3 regions of the Xanthomonas sp. NCPPB 2864 genome follow, and region 2 is predicted to be linked to each of the others. Evidence: predicted binding sites of a transcription regulator. Region 2 holds the regulator's gene; each other region holds the start of a gene.
What was found. The regulator HrcA, encoded in region 2, represses chaperone genes, less so after heat shock. The targets are predictions, from matches to a motif close to TTNGCACTCNNNNNNNNNGAGTGCNAA.

Region 1 (5,449 bases), on a different contig from region 2:
CTTCGCCAGACCCGTCCCACCGAGACCTGAGGCCTGCCATGCATCCACCGGATCTCAAGCACCTGATCAGCGACGCGCCGCGCGTGATGGTGGTCGATGGCTCCAAGCTGGTGCGCAAGCTGATCGCCGATGTGTTGCAGCGTGATCTGCCCAACGTGCAGGTGATCGGCTGCTCCAGCATCGCCGAGGCGCGCCAGGCGCTGGAAGCCGGGGCGGTGGATCTGGTCACCACCTCGCTGTCGCTGCCCGATGGCGACGGCCTGACCCTGGCGCGCAGCGTGCGCGAAGCGGCCGGCCAGGCCTATGTGCCGGTGATCGTGGTCTCCGGCGATGCGCAGCAGCATCTGGTGGAGCGCCGCTTCACCGAATACGTCACCGATTATTTCGACAAGGCGCTGGGCCACGAAGCCCTGGCGACCTTCATCCGCGGCTATGTGCAGCCCGAGCCGGTGGTCGGCGCGACCGTGCTGTACATCGAGGACAGCCGCGTGGTGGCCGAGGCGACCAAGCGCATGCTCGAGCGGCAGAGCCTGAAGGTGGTGCATGTGCTCACCGCCGAGGATGCCTTTGCGCTGCTCACCGCCGAATCGCTGGGCCGCACCGAGCGCCGCATCGACGTGGTGCTGACCGATGTGACCCTGAAGGGCGAGCTCAACGGCCGCGACGTGGTCGAGCGCATCCGCATCGACTTCGCCTACGGCAAGCGTCGCCTGCCGGTGCTGGTGATGACCGGCGACACCAATCCGCGCAACCAGTCCGAGCTGCTGCGCGCCGGCGCCAACGACCTGGTGCAAAAACCCATCGAAGAACGTCTGCTGGTGACCAAGGTGCTGTTCCAGCTGCGCCTGGCTCGGCTCGAGGACCAGGCTGTCACGCTATGACCGAAGTGGCTGAAGTGGAAGCGCGTATCCAGCTGGAACCGTCGTGGAAGGCGCGGGTGGGCGATTGGTTGCTGCGCCCGGAAATGCAGGAGCTGTCCGCATTCCTGCGCCAGCGCAAGGCGGCCGGGGCGCGGGTGTTCCCGCCGGGCCCGCAGATCTTTGCGGCCTTCGACGCCACCCCGTTCGAGCAGGTCAAGGTGGTGATCCTGGGCCAGGACCCGTATCACGGCGAAGGCCAGGCGCATGGGCTGTGCTTTTCGGTGTTGCCTGGCGTGCCGGTGCCGCCGTCGCTGCTCAACATCTACAAGGAGATCCAGGACGACCTGGGCATCGCGCGGCCGGACCATGGCTATCTGATGCCGTGGGCGCGCCAGGGCGTGCTGCTGCTCAATGCGGTGCTGACGGTGGAGCAGGGCCGTGCCGGCGCGCACCAGAACAAGGGCTGGGAAGGCTTCACCGACCATGTGGTGGAGACCCTCAACCGCGAGCGCGAAGGCCTGGTGTTCCTGCTCTGGGGCAGCTACGCGCAGTCCAAGGGCAAGGTCATCGACCAGGCGCGCCATCGCGTGTTCAAGGCCCCGCATCCCTCGCCGTTGTCGGCGCATCGCGGCTTTCTGGGCTGCCAGCACTTCTCCAAGACCAACGAGCACCTGCAGCGCCGCGGGCTGGGCCCGATCGACTGGTCGCTGCCGCCCCGCAACGCGCTGGACACCACTCCGGCCAGCGGCTGAACGGTACCGGCGCCGGCCCCCTTTCGCGGCGGCTTTGTCACGGTCTACCCAGGTCGGCGGTGGTAGCGTAGGTGCTCGAAGTCGGGAGTTGCGCCGTAGAACGACGGCAACGCCAAAAGCCCGAACTTCCTATAAATGGAACGCTGGGAACTCTTTCTGTACCCGGCAGTCCAATAGTTCGACTGCTAAGATGGTGCCCTATGAACCAGATCACCTCGACTGCCCTAGTGGCAAACAATCTCCCGATTCCCAGTGCGCTCGGTTCGCTGGACGCCTACATCGGTGCCGTGCACCAGATCCCGGTGCTGTCGGTCGATGAGGAACAGAATCTTGCCCGTCGCTTCCGTGACGAGCTGGATCTGGACGCCGCGCGCGAGCTGGTCCATTCCCACCTGCGCTTCGTGGTGCACGTCGCTCGCGGCTACAACGGCTACGGCCTGCCGCTGGGCGACCTGATCCAGGAAGGCAACATCGGCCTGATGAAGGCGGTCAAGCGCTTCGACCCGGAAATGGGCGTGCGCCTGGTCAGCTTCGCAGTGCACTGGATCCGTGCGGAAATGCACGAGTTCATCCTAAAGAACTGGCGCATCGTCAAGGTCGCCACGACCAAGGCGCAGCGCAAGCTGTTCTTCAACCTGCGCAAGTCCAAGACCCGCCTGGGCTGGCTCAATGCGTCCGAGGTGACTGCGGTCGCCAAGGACCTGAACGTCTCCGAGCGCGAAGTGATGGAGATGGAGTCGCGTCTGTCCGGTCGCGATATCGGCTTCGATGCCTCGTCCGACGAAGACGACGATCATGGTCCGCCGTCGCCGGTGAGCTACCTGGTGGCCAACGACGAAGATCCGTCGCAGGCCTACGAGCGCCACGACAGCGAGGACAATCAGCTGCAGTTGCTGCGCGAAGGCATGGCCGGCCTGGATACGCGCTCGCGCGACATCGTCAAGCGCCGCTGGCTGGACTCCGACTCCAAGGTGACGCTGCAGGAGCTGGCCGACGAGTATGGCGTGTCGGCCGAGCGTATCCGCCAGATCGAGGCGAATGCGCTGAAGAAGATGAAGGCGCTGTTCGTGGCCTGATCCTTCGATCATGCCCCAGGCGTTGCACAAACGGCCCGGTTTTCCGGGCCGTTTGCATGTGGGCTGCCGGTGCTGCGTCGAGTCCGACGACGCGTGGTGGTTCGTCGTGGTCGCTCGCCGATGATCGACCGCGCGCTGCGCCCGCCGGCGCTATTCCGGCAGGCGCGCCACCGGCAGATGCCAGCCGTAGCGGATGGCCATGAAGCGCAGCCCGAAACAGACCAGCGCACCGGTCGCCAGCGACCAGGCCTGCGGCACTGCGAGCATGTGCCCGATCGCGACCAGGCCGCCACCGGCCAGCGCGGCGACCGCATACAGCTCGGCCTGCAGCACCACCGGCGTCCGCGCCACCAGCAGATCGCGCGCGATGCCGCCGCCGATGCCGCTGAGCATGCCGAGCAAGGTCGCGCTGAGCGGACTGAGCTGGTAATCGAGCGCCTTGCTGGTGCCGTAGACCGCAAACAACGCCAACCCGGCCGCGTCGAACAGCTGCACCGGGTTGCGCAGCCGTTCCACCGCCGCATGCCAGTAGAAACCGGCCACGCCGGCCAGGCAGGCGACCAGCAGGTACTGCGGATGCACCAGCGCGGCCGGCGGGGTCGCGCCGATCAGCACATCGCGCACGATGCCGCCGGACACCGCCGCCGCGCACGACAGCACCAGTACGCCGAACAGATCCAGGCGATTGCGCACCGCCACGGTCGCGCCGCTGAGGGCGAACACGAAGGTGCCGAGCAGATCCAGCAGGAACAGGAGAGTGGTCACGATCAGACCGTCGCATCAGGCCGCACAGCATCGCGCACGGCCTGAGCCGCTGTCATCCGTCCTTGCTGCTGGGCGGTGGGTCGTCGGTGGCACCGCCGAAGATGATGCGCGCGGCGCGCTGGTAGCTCCAGTACGCCATCGCCCAGTTCACCAGCACCACGAACCGGTTGCGGAAGCCGATCAGGAAGTACACGTGCGCGGCCAGCCAGAACCACCAGGCCACGATGCCGGAGAGCTTGAGCTTGCCGACATGCACGATGGCGGCCATGCGGCCGATCGTGGCCAAGTTGCCGTAGTCCTGGTAACGGAAGGCTGGTGCAGGCTGGCTGCGGTGGCGGGCGCGGACCGCCTTGGCGATGTGCTTGCCCATCTGCTTTGCTGCCGGTGCCACGCCCGGTACCGGGCGGCCGTCCTGCTGGACCGAGGCCAGGTCGCCGCCGACGAAGATCTCCGGGTGACCGGGTACGCTCAGGTCCGGCTCCACCAGCACGCGGCCGGCACGATCCAGCGGCACGCCCAGCGTGCGCGCCAGCGGCGATGCCGCCACGCCGGCGGCCCACACCACGGTGCGTGCAGGCACAAAGGTGTCGCCGAGCTGATAGCCCAGCGCATCGATGTGGGTGACCGGCGTGCCGGTGTGCACCTCCACGCCCAGGCGCTCGAGCTGCTTGCGCGCCTTGGCGGTGAGATCGTCCGGGAACGAGGGCAGCACGCGCGGGCCGGCTTCGACCAGGCGCACGCGCGCCTGCTGCGGGTCGATATGGCGGAATTCGTTCTTGAGCGTGTGGCGGGCGATCTCGGCCAGCGTGCCGGCCAGCTCGACGCCGGTCGGGCCGCCGCCGACCACGGCAAAACTCAGCCAGGCTGCGCGTGCGGCCGGGTCGGACTCTGCCTCGGCGCGCTCGAAGGCGAGCAGCAACTTGCGCCGCAGCACCAGCGCGTCGTACAGCGTCTTCAGGCCGGGCGCATGCTCGGCCCATTGATCGTTGCCGAAGTAGGCATGGGTGGCGCCGGTGGCCAGCAGCAACATGTCGTAGCCGAGCGTGCTGCCGTCGGCGAGCACCACCTCACGGCGCGCCGGTGCGATTTCGGCGACGTCGCCGAGCAGCACTTCGACATTGCGCTGCTCGCGCAGGATGTGGCGCAGCGGCGCGGCGATATCCGGTGCCGACAGGCCGGCGGTGGCGACCTGGTACAGCAGCGGCTGGAACAGGTGATGGTTCTGGCGGTCGATCAGGGTGATGCGGATGCCGGGATCGTCGAGTGCGCGGGTGGCCCATAAGCCGGCGAAACCGCCGCCAACCACAACCAGGTGCAGCGGAGCTTGGGAGGGGGAAGAAGTCATCGTAAGGTCCGATGGATTGCGACGCGGGCTCATCAGCATGCCGCATCGGTAATGAACATGCCGCCTGGATCCAGCCTGCCTGCGGCATCATGTCGCATCTCATCCACATGATGACCGCATGCCGTCACTACCGCCGCCGTTGCCGCCGCTGTCGCCACCGCCACCGCCATCCGCTTCGCCGGCGATGGCACCGGCTGCCGCGCGTGCGCCCGGACAGAAACTCAGCGGCGTCTCACTCGGCCTGATCGGGCTGGCGGCCTGCGTGGTGCTGTTCGGCATGCTGGTGCTGGGCGCGCTCGGCTGGCTGATCGTGTTCGGCTGGTCGCTGTTTGCCGACCAGGCACGCGCCGCGCTGCAGGACGATGCGGTGGTGCAGGAACAGATCGGCCAGATCCACACGATGCGGGTGGATCTGGTGCGCACCGGTCTGGCGCCGGGTGACGACGATTTCGTGTTCACGGTGGAAGGCGATCGCGGCCGCGGCCGCGTGCATGCCACCTGGGTCAGCGGCGGGTCCGAGCGCGAGATCCTGAGCGATGGCGTGTTGACCATGCACGATGGCAGCCAGTACACGCTGCCGTCGGCCGATGCGGCCGACACCGAAATCGACACCGCAAGCGACACCGACTCTGCCGACACCTTCGAGGAATG
Region 2 (5,449 bases):
ATCGCGTTTGCTCATAAGCCGGTATTGGGGATTCGTGATTTGAGATTCGTTGAAACGCAAAAGCGGACAGCATGCGCTGGTCCGCCTTGGCGACGCGACGCGTAAAGGATATCGGGATGGGGATCGGCAGCTTTAGCGGCTGCCAATCCCCACTCCCGACTCCCAAATCACGGCTTACTTCTTGTCGTCCTTGACCTCGGTGAACTCGGCGTCCACCACGTCGTCGGCGGCCTTGGAGGCCTGCGCGTTGCCGCTGGCCGCATCGGCGTTGCCGCCCTGCTCTGCCGCTGCGGCGGCGGCGTACAGCGACTGGCCGGCTTCTTCCAGGGTCTTGCTGCGGGCCTCGATCTGCGCCTTGTCATCGCTCTTCATGGCGGTTTCCAGATCCGACAGCGCCGCTTCCACCTTGCCGATCACATCGCCACCGACCTTGCTGCCATGCTCGGTGATCGCGGTACGGGTGGCGTGGATCAGGCCATCGGCCTGGTTACGGGCCTGCACCAGTTCCTGGAACTTCTTGTCTTCCTCGCGGTTGGCTTCCGCGTCGGCGACCATGCGCTGGATCTCTTCGTCCGACAGACCCGAACCGGCCTTGATCTCGACCTTCTGTTCCTTGTTGGTCTTCTTGTCCTTGGCCGACACGTGCAGGATGCCGTTGGCGTCGATGTCGAAGGACACTTCCACCTGCGGCATGCCGCGCGGCGCCGGCTCGATGCCGGACAGGTCGAACTTGGCCAGCGACTTGTTGAAGCGGGCCTGCTCGCGCTCACCCTGCAGCACGTGCACGGTCACGGCTGACTGGTTGTCCTCGGCGGTGGAGAAGGTCTGCGAGGCCTTGGTCGGGATGGTGGTGTTCTTTTCGATGATCTTGGTGAACACGCCGCCCATGGTTTCGATACCCAGCGACAGCGGGGTCACGTCCAGCAGCAGCACGTCCTTGACGTCGCCGGCCAGCACGCCGCCCTGGATCGCAGCGCCCACGGCCACGGCTTCATCCGGGTTGACGTCCTTGCGCGGTTCCTTGCCGAAGAAATCGGCAACCGCCTGCTGCACCTTCGGCATGCGGGTCTGACCGCCGACCAGGATCACTTCGTTGATGTCGCTGGCGCGCAGGCCGGCATCGTTCAACGCGGTGCGGCACGGCTCGATCGACTTCTTGACCAGGTCTTCCACCAGCGCTTCGAGCTTGGCACGGGTCAGCTTGATGTTGAGGTGCTTCGGGCCCGAGGCATCGGCGGTGACGTACGGCAGGTTCACTTCGGTCTGCTGGCTGGTCGACAGCTCGATCTTGGCGCGCTCTGCGGCGTCCTTCAGGCGCTGCAGTGCCAACGGATCCTTGCGCAGATCGATGCCCTGATCCTTGTTGAATTCGTCGACCAGGTACTCGATGACACGGTTGTCGAAGTCTTCGCCGCCCAGGAAGGTGTCGCCGTTGGTGGCCAGCACTTCGAACTGCTTCTCGCCATCGACTTCAGCAATTTCGATGATCGACACGTCGAAGGTGCCGCCGCCCAGGTCGTACACGGCGATCTTGCGGTCGCCGCCGTTCTTGTCCAGGCCATAGGCCAGGGCGGCCGCGGTCGGCTCGTTGATGATGCGCTTGACGTCCAGACCGGCGATGCGGCCGGCGTCCTTGGTGGCCTGACGCTGGCTGTCGTTGAAGTAGGCCGGCACCGTGATCACCGCCTCGGTGACCTTCTCGCCCAGGAAGTCCTCGGCGGTCTTCTTCATCTTTTCCAGCACGCGCGCAGAGATTTCCTGCGGCGCCATGCGCTTGCCATCGCTGGTCTGCACCCAGGCATCGCCGTTGTCGTGGGCAAGGATGCCGTACGGCACGTGAGAGATGTCCTTCTGCACTTCGGCGTCGGTGAACTTGCGGCCGATCAGGCGCTTCACCGCGTAGAAGGTGTTCTTCGGGTTGGTCACCGCCTGGCGCTTGGCCGAGGCGCCGACCAGCACTTCGCCGTCCTTGGTGTAGGCGACGATCGAAGGCGTGGTGCGGTCGCCCTCGGAATTTTCGATGACGCGGGCCTTGCCGCCGTCCATGATCGACACGCACGAGTTCGTGGTGCCGAGGTCAATACCAATGATCTTGCCCATGGATACGCTCCTGATGATTCTGTAGCTGTGTCCGGCGACGCCGGGTCTGGCTGAGATGTGGGGGTGGTGCGCAGGTGTTCAAGCCACCTGCACGAATCTGCGTTTCGCGCATGCGCCCGGCAGTTCAGCCGGGCGCTGCGGTTCAGTCGTGCTTGGCCACGACCACCAGGGCCGGGCGCAGCAGACGCTCGTTGAGCAGATAGCCTTTCTGGAACACCTGCACCACGTGGCCCGGGGCGATGCCCTCGGCCTCGCCCTGGCTGATCGCCTGGTGCTGGTCCGGGTTGAACGGCTGGCCGACCGGGTCGAGCAGGGTCAGGCCGTTGTCGGCCGCGACCTTGAGCAACTGCTTGTAGGTCATGTCCAGGCCATCGCGCAGCGGGCTGGGCTCGGTACCGGCCGCAGTCAGGCCGGCATCCAGGCTATCGAACACCGGCAGCAGCTCGCCCAGCAGCTTCTCGTTGGCGAACTTGCGCGCGTTCTCGACATCGCGGGCGATGCGCTTGCGCTGGTTTTCCAGATCGGCCCGCTCGCGCAGGGCATCGGCCTTGACCAGCGCAATCTCGCTGCGCAGCGACTCGATCTCGGCCTTGAGCGGATCGGTCTCGGGTGGGTTCTGGGACAGGTCTTCGGAGTCGAATTCGGGGTGGTCTTGGTTCATGTGCAGTTCCCGGGCAAGCGGAACGCCCGCCCCAACGTCACCCCGTATGTGGGCGCGCGCGCGCGTTTCAAGCAAAACGATCGTATCGATCGCTGCCGCTTATCGCGTGCCGGGCGGTTCCATGGCCGCGCCCAGCACCTGGGCGGCAGTCTGCACCAGCGGAATCACCCGGTCGTAGGCCATGCGTTTGGGCCCGATCACGCCCAGCACGCCCAGCACCTGGCCATTGGCGGCATACGGCGCGGTGACCAGCGAGACATCGTCCAGCGACAGCATGCCGGTCTCTTCGCCGATGAAGATGCGCACGCCCGGCGCCTGGATGGTGCGTTCGAGCAGCTGCAGGATCTCGCGCTTGCTGGCGAAGGCCTCGAACAGCTCGCGCAACCGGTCCAGGTCCGACAGGTCCTGCACGCCCATCAGGCGGGTCTGCCCGGCCATCACCATGTCGTCGGCGTCGGCCGGCACCAGCGCCTCGCTGGCCAGATCCACGCTGTGCGCCAGCAGCTGCTCCATCTCGTTCTTGGCCATGCGCAGCTCGCGCAGCAGCGAAGCGCGGATGTCCGACAGCGCGCGCCCGGCAAATTGCGCATTGAGGTAATTGGCCACCCGCTCCAGCTCGGCCGGCTCGTAGGCCCGGCGCGGCTCGATCACCCGGTTCTGCACCTCGTTGTCGGCAAACACCAGGATCGCCAGCACCCGGCGCGCGTCCAGCGCCACGAAGTCGATATGCCGGAACGCGAACTGCTCGCGCCGCGGTGCGCTGACCACGCCGACGAAATGGCTCATCGCCGACAGCATCTGCGAGGCGCTGCCCAGCAGCGACTGGGTGCCGTTGCCGCTGGCAAGCTCCGCGCGCAGGCGGCGCACTTCTTCCTCGCCGGGCGGCTGCATCTGCACCAGGCTGTCGACGAACACCCGGTAACCGTGCGCGGTGGGCACCCGCCCGGCCGAGGTATGCGGAGAGCTGAGCAGCCCCACATCCTCCAGGTCGGCCAGGATGTTGCGGATGGTGGCCGGGCTGACGTCCAGCCCCGCATGCTGGGCCAGCGTCTTGGAGCCCACCGGCTCGCCATCGCGGATGTAGCGGGCAATCAGCGTCCGCAGCAATTGGCGTGCGCGGGGATCGAGCGTTGGGGACTGTGACGCGCGCATGGGATCATCCGGTGAGACTGGGCATAGATAATGTCTGGCCCTGCGGTTGGCAAGCGTCTTATTCCCTGCCCGCCGCTCCCACCCTAAGCTTCCCCAAAGCGTTCACACTCGATCCCATGCTCAGACACCTCTCCATCAAGGATTTCGCCGTCGTCCGCGCCACCGAACTGGAATTCGGGCCAGGCATGACCGTGGTTTCCGGCGAAACCGGCGCCGGCAAGTCGCTGATGGTGGACGCGCTGGGCTTCCTGTCCGGGCTGCGCGCCGACAGCGGCGTGGTCCGCCACGGTGCCGACCGCGCCGAACTGTCGGCCGAATTCCAGCTGCCGGCCCAGCACCCGGGCCTGACCTGGCTGTCGGACAACGAACTCGACGACGACGCGCAATGCCAGCTGCGCCGGATCATCCGTGCCGATGGCGGCTCGCGTGCCTGGATCAACGGCCGCCCGGTGACCTCTTCGCAACTGGCGGAGCTGGCCTCGCGGCTGGTGGAGATTCACGGCCAGCACGAACACCAGGCCTTGATGGCCCGCCACAGCCAGCTCGCCCTGCTCGACGCCTACGCCCGCAACGGCGCGCAGCGCGAGCAGGTGCGCCAGGCCAGCCAGCGCTGGCAGGCCCTGCTGGACGAACGCGATGCGCTGTCCGCGCAGGGCGATGTCTCCGACCGCATCGGCTTTCTGGAACACCAGCTAGGCGAACTGGAACGCGAGGACCTGGATCCGGCCGCGATCGCCGCGCTGGACGTCAATCATCGCCGCCAGGCGCACGCCACCGCATTGATCGGCGCCTGCGACAGCGTGGCCCTGCAGCTCAACGGCGACGACGGCGCCTCCGCACTGGGCCTGCTGCAGGACAGCCGCCATGACCTGGCGCGCGTGGCCGAGCACGAGCCACGCCTGGGCGAGGTCGATGCACTGCTGGACAGCGCGGTCATCCAGATCGAGGAGGCGCTGGCCCTGCTCGACCGCGTGCGCGACGACCTGGAGGCCGACCCGGCCCAGTTCGAGGCGATGGAGCGCCGGCTCGGCCGCCTGCACGATCTGGCCCGCAAGCACCGCGTCACCCCGGACGAACTGGCCGCCCAGCGCGACCGCATGAGCCTGGAAGTGGAGAGCCTGCGCGGCGCCGACGAGCGCCTGCAGCAGTTGGACAAGCATATCGAGGCGGCGATCGGCGTCTGGCGCAGCGCGGCCAGCAGCCTCAGCGCCAGCCGCACCACCGCTGCCGAGGCCTTGTCGGCCGCCACCACCACGCTGATCGGCGAGCTGGGCATGGGCGGCGGGCAGTTCCTGATCCAGCTGCAGCCGCAGGACACCCTGCGCCCTGACCCCAACGGCGCCGAGCGGGTGGAATTCCTGGTCGCCGCCAACGCCGGGCAGCCGCCGCGCGCGTTGCGCAAGGTCGCCTCCGGCGGCGAGCTGTCACGGATTTCGCTGGCGATCGAGGTCGCCGCGCTCGGGCTGGACAGCGTGCCGACCATGGTCTTCGACGAAGTGGATTCCGGCATCGGCGGCGCGGTGGCCGACATCGTGG
Region 3 (5,449 bases), on a different contig from region 2:
CGCGGTCGGGCATGTGGATTGCCGCTGCAGGCCTTCTCCCGGCCCGGCGCCTGGGGCGCCGGGCCGGGCCGGATCAATTGGCCAGCTGGCAGCTGGCCGGCTTGGCCGAGGTGAACAGGCTCGAGGTCGCCCATTCGGGGTGATCCACGAACGGGTTGCGGTTGCCCTGGAAGCTGAAGATCACCTGGTTGCGCGCCCGCTCGGCATCGTCCGGCGGGTCGGCCTGGTGCCAGGCCAGCAGCGTGGACAACAGGCCCATGTAGGCCGGCGAGGCCGAGGTCTGCACGATCTTGCTACGGTCGTCGGTGAGTTCCAGGTCCGGCTCGGACTGCCCGGTGGCCGCGTCGGTGCCGCCTTCATAGCGGATCGCCATGTACATCACCGCACGCGCCATGTCGCCCTTGCGCTTGCCCCATACCTCGAAGGTGCCGCCGTTGCCATCCGGGGTGCGCACCCAGTTGGAATTGCCCGGATAGCGCCCGCTGCCGCCGCCACTGCCGTCATTGACCTCGGTGACCCGCTCGCCGCAGCTGCTGGTGCAGGCCGCGTAGGGCTTGTTGCCGCGGTCGGCGTTGAAGGCGGTGTCGGTGAGATACAGCATGTGGGTGTCGGTGTAGGGCGCATACGGCAGCCCCTTGTCGCCGCTGGCGCTGCCGAAGCCCAGCGAGTTGGGCCAGGTGTGCTCGCGGTTGTAGGTCAGCCCGCTCCCGGTGCCGGCACGGTCGCTGCCCTTGGCGTAGCTGCGGTTGCGGTAGGCGTCCAGAATCCGGCCGCTGTTGTTGGGATCTTCGTCGGCCATCTCCAGGATGGTCCAGGTGCTAGTGCCCGAGCCGCTGTACGGATAGACCGTGTGGCCCTTGATCACGGTGTGCAGCGAACAGCGCAACTGGCTGGCATTGGCGGTGTTGACCCGCGAGTAGTAACCGGTGCCGCCGCCGCTGGCGGTGGCCACGGTGAAGGCGATCGACTGGTTGGCGGCCGGGCTCAGCCCGCTGGCATCGCGGATGGCGCTGGCGGTGATCGCCAGGGTGCAGCGCTCGCCACCGACCAAGGCGGTGTTGGTGGACAGGCTGAAGCGGGTGCCGCTGGTCGGGTAGCTCAGCGCCACCGTGCCGGAGCTGGCGCAGCTCAGTGCGAAGGCGCCGCTGCTCAGCGTCACCGCCTCGCTGAAGCCCACGCTCAGGTCGCCGGCGGCGGGAAAGCCGGTCGCGCCCTGGGTCGGGGTGGTGCTGGTGATCGTCGGTGCCGCGCCGGTCTCGCCGCCACCGCCGCTGCCGTTGAAGCTCTGGCCGCGGTTGCACGCGCCAAAGGTCTGCGCCGACGAGCTGGCCCAGCTGAAGTTGGCCGCGCTGCTGCCGGTGCCGGTCAGTTGCAGCGAACTGCCGACCGCGCTGCTGTTGCTCTCGCTGACCGGCAGGTTCTGGCTGGTGATGCCGGCGGCAGGGCCGCCGCTGGCGGTGATGGCGCCTTCGTAACTGAGGAACTGCACCAGCTGCCCGTTGGGGTCGACCAGCGCCACGCCGTCGTTGGGCCCGTTCTGCACGCCGTTGCTGGCGTAGCCGACCGTGGCCACGCGCACCTGGCTGCCGCAGCTGACCAGGCTGCCGGCCGGCACCGCCGTATTGGCGTAGACCGTGGCCGCGCCCGGTGTGCTGCCGTTGTACAGATAGATGCGGTAGCCGCTCAGCGATTCGCCGGCGGTGGCCACCACTTCCACCCCTTCGCCGCTGTCGCCGGAGGCGCCTGCGTCGTCGTAATGCAGTTCGTTGATGAACACCGCCGCGTGGGCGGTGGGGACGGCCAGTACGAGCGCACAGGCCAGGGGAAGCGTGCAGCTGGGGGACCAGCGCAAGGGGAAAGCACGGGCAGGGGATGGCAACCTCATCGACAGCTCCTTGTGATCGGGGAATGCGTGGCCGACTGTAAAACGTGCGCATGACAATCGGTGGAACCTGGTTCCATTTTTAGAGCGGCTGCTCCGGCGACTGCTCGGTGCGCACCGTCCGGCGTGCCAGTGGCTCGGTAGCCGGTCTCAGGCGCAGCTGGCGATCGCGCAGCCCGGTTCCCACCCGGCTGACCGTTGCCAGCGGGGCAATGCGCGCCAGGTCGTGTCGGCCGCGTCGTGGCCCTGGCATGGAACTGCCCGGCGAAAATTTTTTGCCCCCAGCCCTTGAAAGCTGGCCACACAGCACAATCTCTGGCCCGCACCCGCTCTGTCGGGTTTTTTCCGCGCGCTGTGCTGGCAGTCGTCACATACGAGTGCTAACATCGCCGATAATTTCCAGACCAATCAATCACTTAAGAGGGTCTTTCTCTATGAGCATCAAGCCGCTTCACGACCGCGTTGTAGTCAAGCCGATCGAAGCCGACGAAGTTTCCGCCGGCGGCATCGTGATCCCGGACTCCGCCAAGGAAAAGTCCACCAAGGGTGAAGTCGTCGCCATCGGCGCCGGCAAGCCCCTGGACAACGGCAGCCTGCGCGCGCCGGTGGTCAAGGTCGGCGACAAGGTCATCTACGGCCAGTACGCCGGCAGCAGCTACAAGTCCGAAGGCGTCGAGTACAAGGTGCTGCGCGAAGACGACATCCTGGCGGTCATCGGCTGATAGCCGTTGACGGCGGGATTCGGGAGTGGGGATTCGGGATTGGCCACTGCGCTTGGCGCAGCTGATCCCGCATCTCCCCCGAACCCCCGCTTTAGCCAATCCCCAATCCCCAATCTCAAATTCCGGAGTTACAACAAATGGCTGCTAAAGACATTCGTTTCGGTGAAGACGCACGTACCCGCATGGTTCGTGGCGTCAACGTGCTAGCCAATGCCGTCAAGGCCACCCTGGGCCCGAAGGGCCGCAACGTCGTGCTCGAAAAGAGCTTCGGCGCGCCGACCATCACCAAGGACGGCGTCTCCGTCGCCAAGGAAATCGAACTGGCTGACAAGTTCGAGAACATGGGCGCGCAGATGGTCAAGGAAGTCGCTTCCAAGACCAACGACAACGCCGGCGACGGCACCACCACCGCCACCGTGCTGGCCCAGGCCCTGATCCGCGAAGGCGCCAAGGCTGTGGCCGCCGGCATGAACCCGATGGACCTCAAGCGCGGTATCGACCAGGCCGTCAAGGCTGCCGTCGTCGAGCTGAAGAACATCTCCAAGCCCACCACCGACGACAAGGCGATTGCCCAGGTCGGCACCATCTCGGCCAACTCGGACGAATCGATTGGCAACATCATTGCCGAAGCGATGCAGAAGGTCGGCAAGGAAGGCGTGATCACCGTTGAAGAAGGCTCGGGCCTGGAAAACGAGCTGGACGTGGTCGAGGGCATGCAGTTCGATCGCGGCTACCTCTCCCCGTACTTCATCAACAATCAGCAGAGCCAGTCGGCCGACCTGGACGACCCGTTCATCCTGCTGCACGACAAGAAGATCTCCAACGTGCGCGACCTGCTGCCCGTGCTGGAAGGCGTGGCCAAGGCCGGCAAGCCGTTGCTGATCGTCGCTGAAGAAGTCGAAGGCGAAGCGCTGGCCACCCTGGTGGTCAACACCATCCGTGGCATCGTCAAGGTCGTGGCCGTCAAGGCACCGGGCTTCGGCGACCGTCGCAAGGCGATGCTGGAAGACATGGCGGTGCTGACCGGCGGCACCGTGATCTCCGAGGAAGTGGGTCTGGCGCTGGAGAAGGCCACGATCAAGGACCTGGGCCGCGCGAAGAAGGTGCAGGTCTCCAAGGAGAACACCACCATCATCGACGGCGCCGGCGACTCGGCCACGATCGAAGCCCGCGTTGGCCAGATCAAGACCCAGATCGAAGACACCTCGTCCGATTACGACCGCGAGAAGCTGCAGGAGCGCGTGGCCAAGCTGGCCGGTGGCGTTGCAGTGATCAAGGTCGGCGCGTCGACCGAAATCGAAATGAAGGAAAAGAAGGCCCGCGTCGAAGACGCCCTGCACGCCACCCGTGCAGCCGTCGAAGAAGGCGTGGTCCCGGGCGGCGGTGTGGCCCTGGTGCGTGCGCTGGTGGCCGTCGGTAACCTGACCGGTGCCAACGAAGACCAGACCCACGGCATCCAGATCGCCCTGCGCGCGATGGAAGCCCCGCTGCGCGAAATCGTGGCCAATGCCGGCGAAGAGCCGTCCGTGATCCTGAACAAGGTCAAGGAAGGCACCGGCAACTACGGTTACAACGCGGCCAACGGCGAGTTCGGCGACATGGTCGAGTTCGGCATCCTGGATCCGACCAAGGTCACCCGCTCGGCGCTGCAGAACGCAGCCTCGATCGCCGGCCTGATGATCACCACCGAAGCGATGGTGGCCGATGCACCGAAGAAGGACGAGCCGGCGATGCCGGCCGGCGGTGGCGTGGGCGGCATGGGCGGCATGGATTTCTGATCCACGCCACTCGGCTGTTGCAGCAAAAAAGGACCCCGCCGAAAGGCGGGGTTTTTTTTTGCGGTCGCGGATGCCGCAAGAGGTCGTGCGTGACCACGCAGATCCCATCATGACCCGTAGGAGCGCCCCAGGGCGCGAAAGGGCTTCACCGAGAATGCCCAGTCGCGCCCGGGTGCGCTCCTACCGGGCACCGATGCGGCCAACGATTCGCGAACCCGACCGTGTCGAACCCACGCGTGCATAACCACGCAAATCCCATGACCCCGTAGGAGCGCCCCAGGGCGCGAATGGGCTTCACCGGGAATGCCCCAATCGCGCCCAGGTGCGCTCCTACGCGGCGCAGATGCCACCGGTTCGCGCAATCGGTTAGCGGCCTCGACCTTGTCGAACTCGGCGCTTGCATGGCCACGCAAACCCCATGACCCCGTAGGAGCGCCCCAGGGCGCGAATGGGCTTCAGCGGGAATGCCCCAATCGCGCCCGGGTGCGCTCCCTACGCTGCGCAGATGCCACGGTTCGCGCGATCGGTTCGCGGCCCCAACCGTGTCGACGTGCGTGCCATCGCGTGGATCGCGAACCCCATCACACTTGCATGACAGTGTGTTGACATCGATGTCAGCGCCAACCTAGCGTCGCTGGGCAGGCGCTTGCGCCGAACGGTCGGGGGGCCATCGGACAGGGGGCGGCGATGCGGTGCATCGCTCGCAGGCGTCGTTGCAGTGGAACGCCACGCCGGTCATGCCGGCCTCTCCCGGGGATCTTATGAACTGCCGCAGTCATCGCCTTGCCTTGTCGATTTCCTTGTCCCTCGCCCTGACCGCCGCCATCGCACCGTCGGCGGCGGCCCAGCAGGCCGAGCCGGAGCAACCGCGCGCCACCTCCACGCTGGACGCGGTCAGCGTCACCGGCTCGCGCATCAAGCGCGCGCAGGTCGAGGGCGCGCAACCGGTGGTCACCATCTCCGCGCAGCAGATCCAGCAGGAGGGCTTCGCTACCGTCTACGACGTGCTCAACAGCATGAACCAGCAGGGCTCGGTGGAGGCCGATACGCAATGGGGCTCGCATACG

Region 1: a site for HrcA is predicted at 1,775-1,801, ahead of rpoH (RNA polymerase sigma factor RpoH). Genes of this name have one in related genera too.
Region 3: a site for HrcA is predicted at 2,240-2,266, ahead of AC1KVE_RS05555 (co-chaperone GroES). Genes of this name have one in related genera too.

The regions. Positions count from the first base shown of each region.
Region 1 covers NZ_JBWWVS010000004.1:66,263-71,711, forward strand. Annotated here, with positions in the region: gene ftsX (permease-like cell division protein FtsX) at 1-30, shown strand, start outside; gene AC1KVE_RS10825 (response regulator) at 39-881, shown strand; gene ung (uracil-DNA glycosylase) at 887-1,612, shown strand; gene rpoH (RNA polymerase sigma factor RpoH) at 1,813-2,688, shown strand; gene AC1KVE_RS10840 (trimeric intracellular cation channel family protein) at 2,839-3,453, opposite strand; gene AC1KVE_RS10845 (NAD(P)/FAD-dependent oxidoreductase) at 3,506-4,798, opposite strand; gene AC1KVE_RS10850 (hypothetical protein) at 4,917-5,449, shown strand, end outside; gene AC1KVE_RS10855 (NYN domain-containing protein) at 5,447-5,449, shown strand, end outside.
Region 2 covers NZ_JBWWVS010000003.1:461,115-466,563, reverse strand. Annotated here, with positions in the region: gene dnaJ (molecular chaperone DnaJ) at 1-15, opposite strand, end outside; gene dnaK (molecular chaperone DnaK) at 175-2,100, opposite strand; gene grpE (nucleotide exchange factor GrpE) at 2,243-2,761, opposite strand; gene hrcA (heat-inducible transcriptional repressor HrcA) at 2,861-3,913, opposite strand; gene recN (DNA repair protein RecN) at 4,030-5,449, shown strand, end outside.
Region 3 covers NZ_JBWWVS010000002.1:116,805-122,253, forward strand. Annotated here, with positions in the region: gene AC1KVE_RS05550 (endonuclease) at 74-1,885, opposite strand; gene AC1KVE_RS05555 (co-chaperone GroES) at 2,317-2,604, shown strand; gene groL (chaperonin GroEL) at 2,742-4,382, shown strand; gene AC1KVE_RS05565 (TonB-dependent receptor plug domain-containing protein) at 5,144-5,449, shown strand, end outside.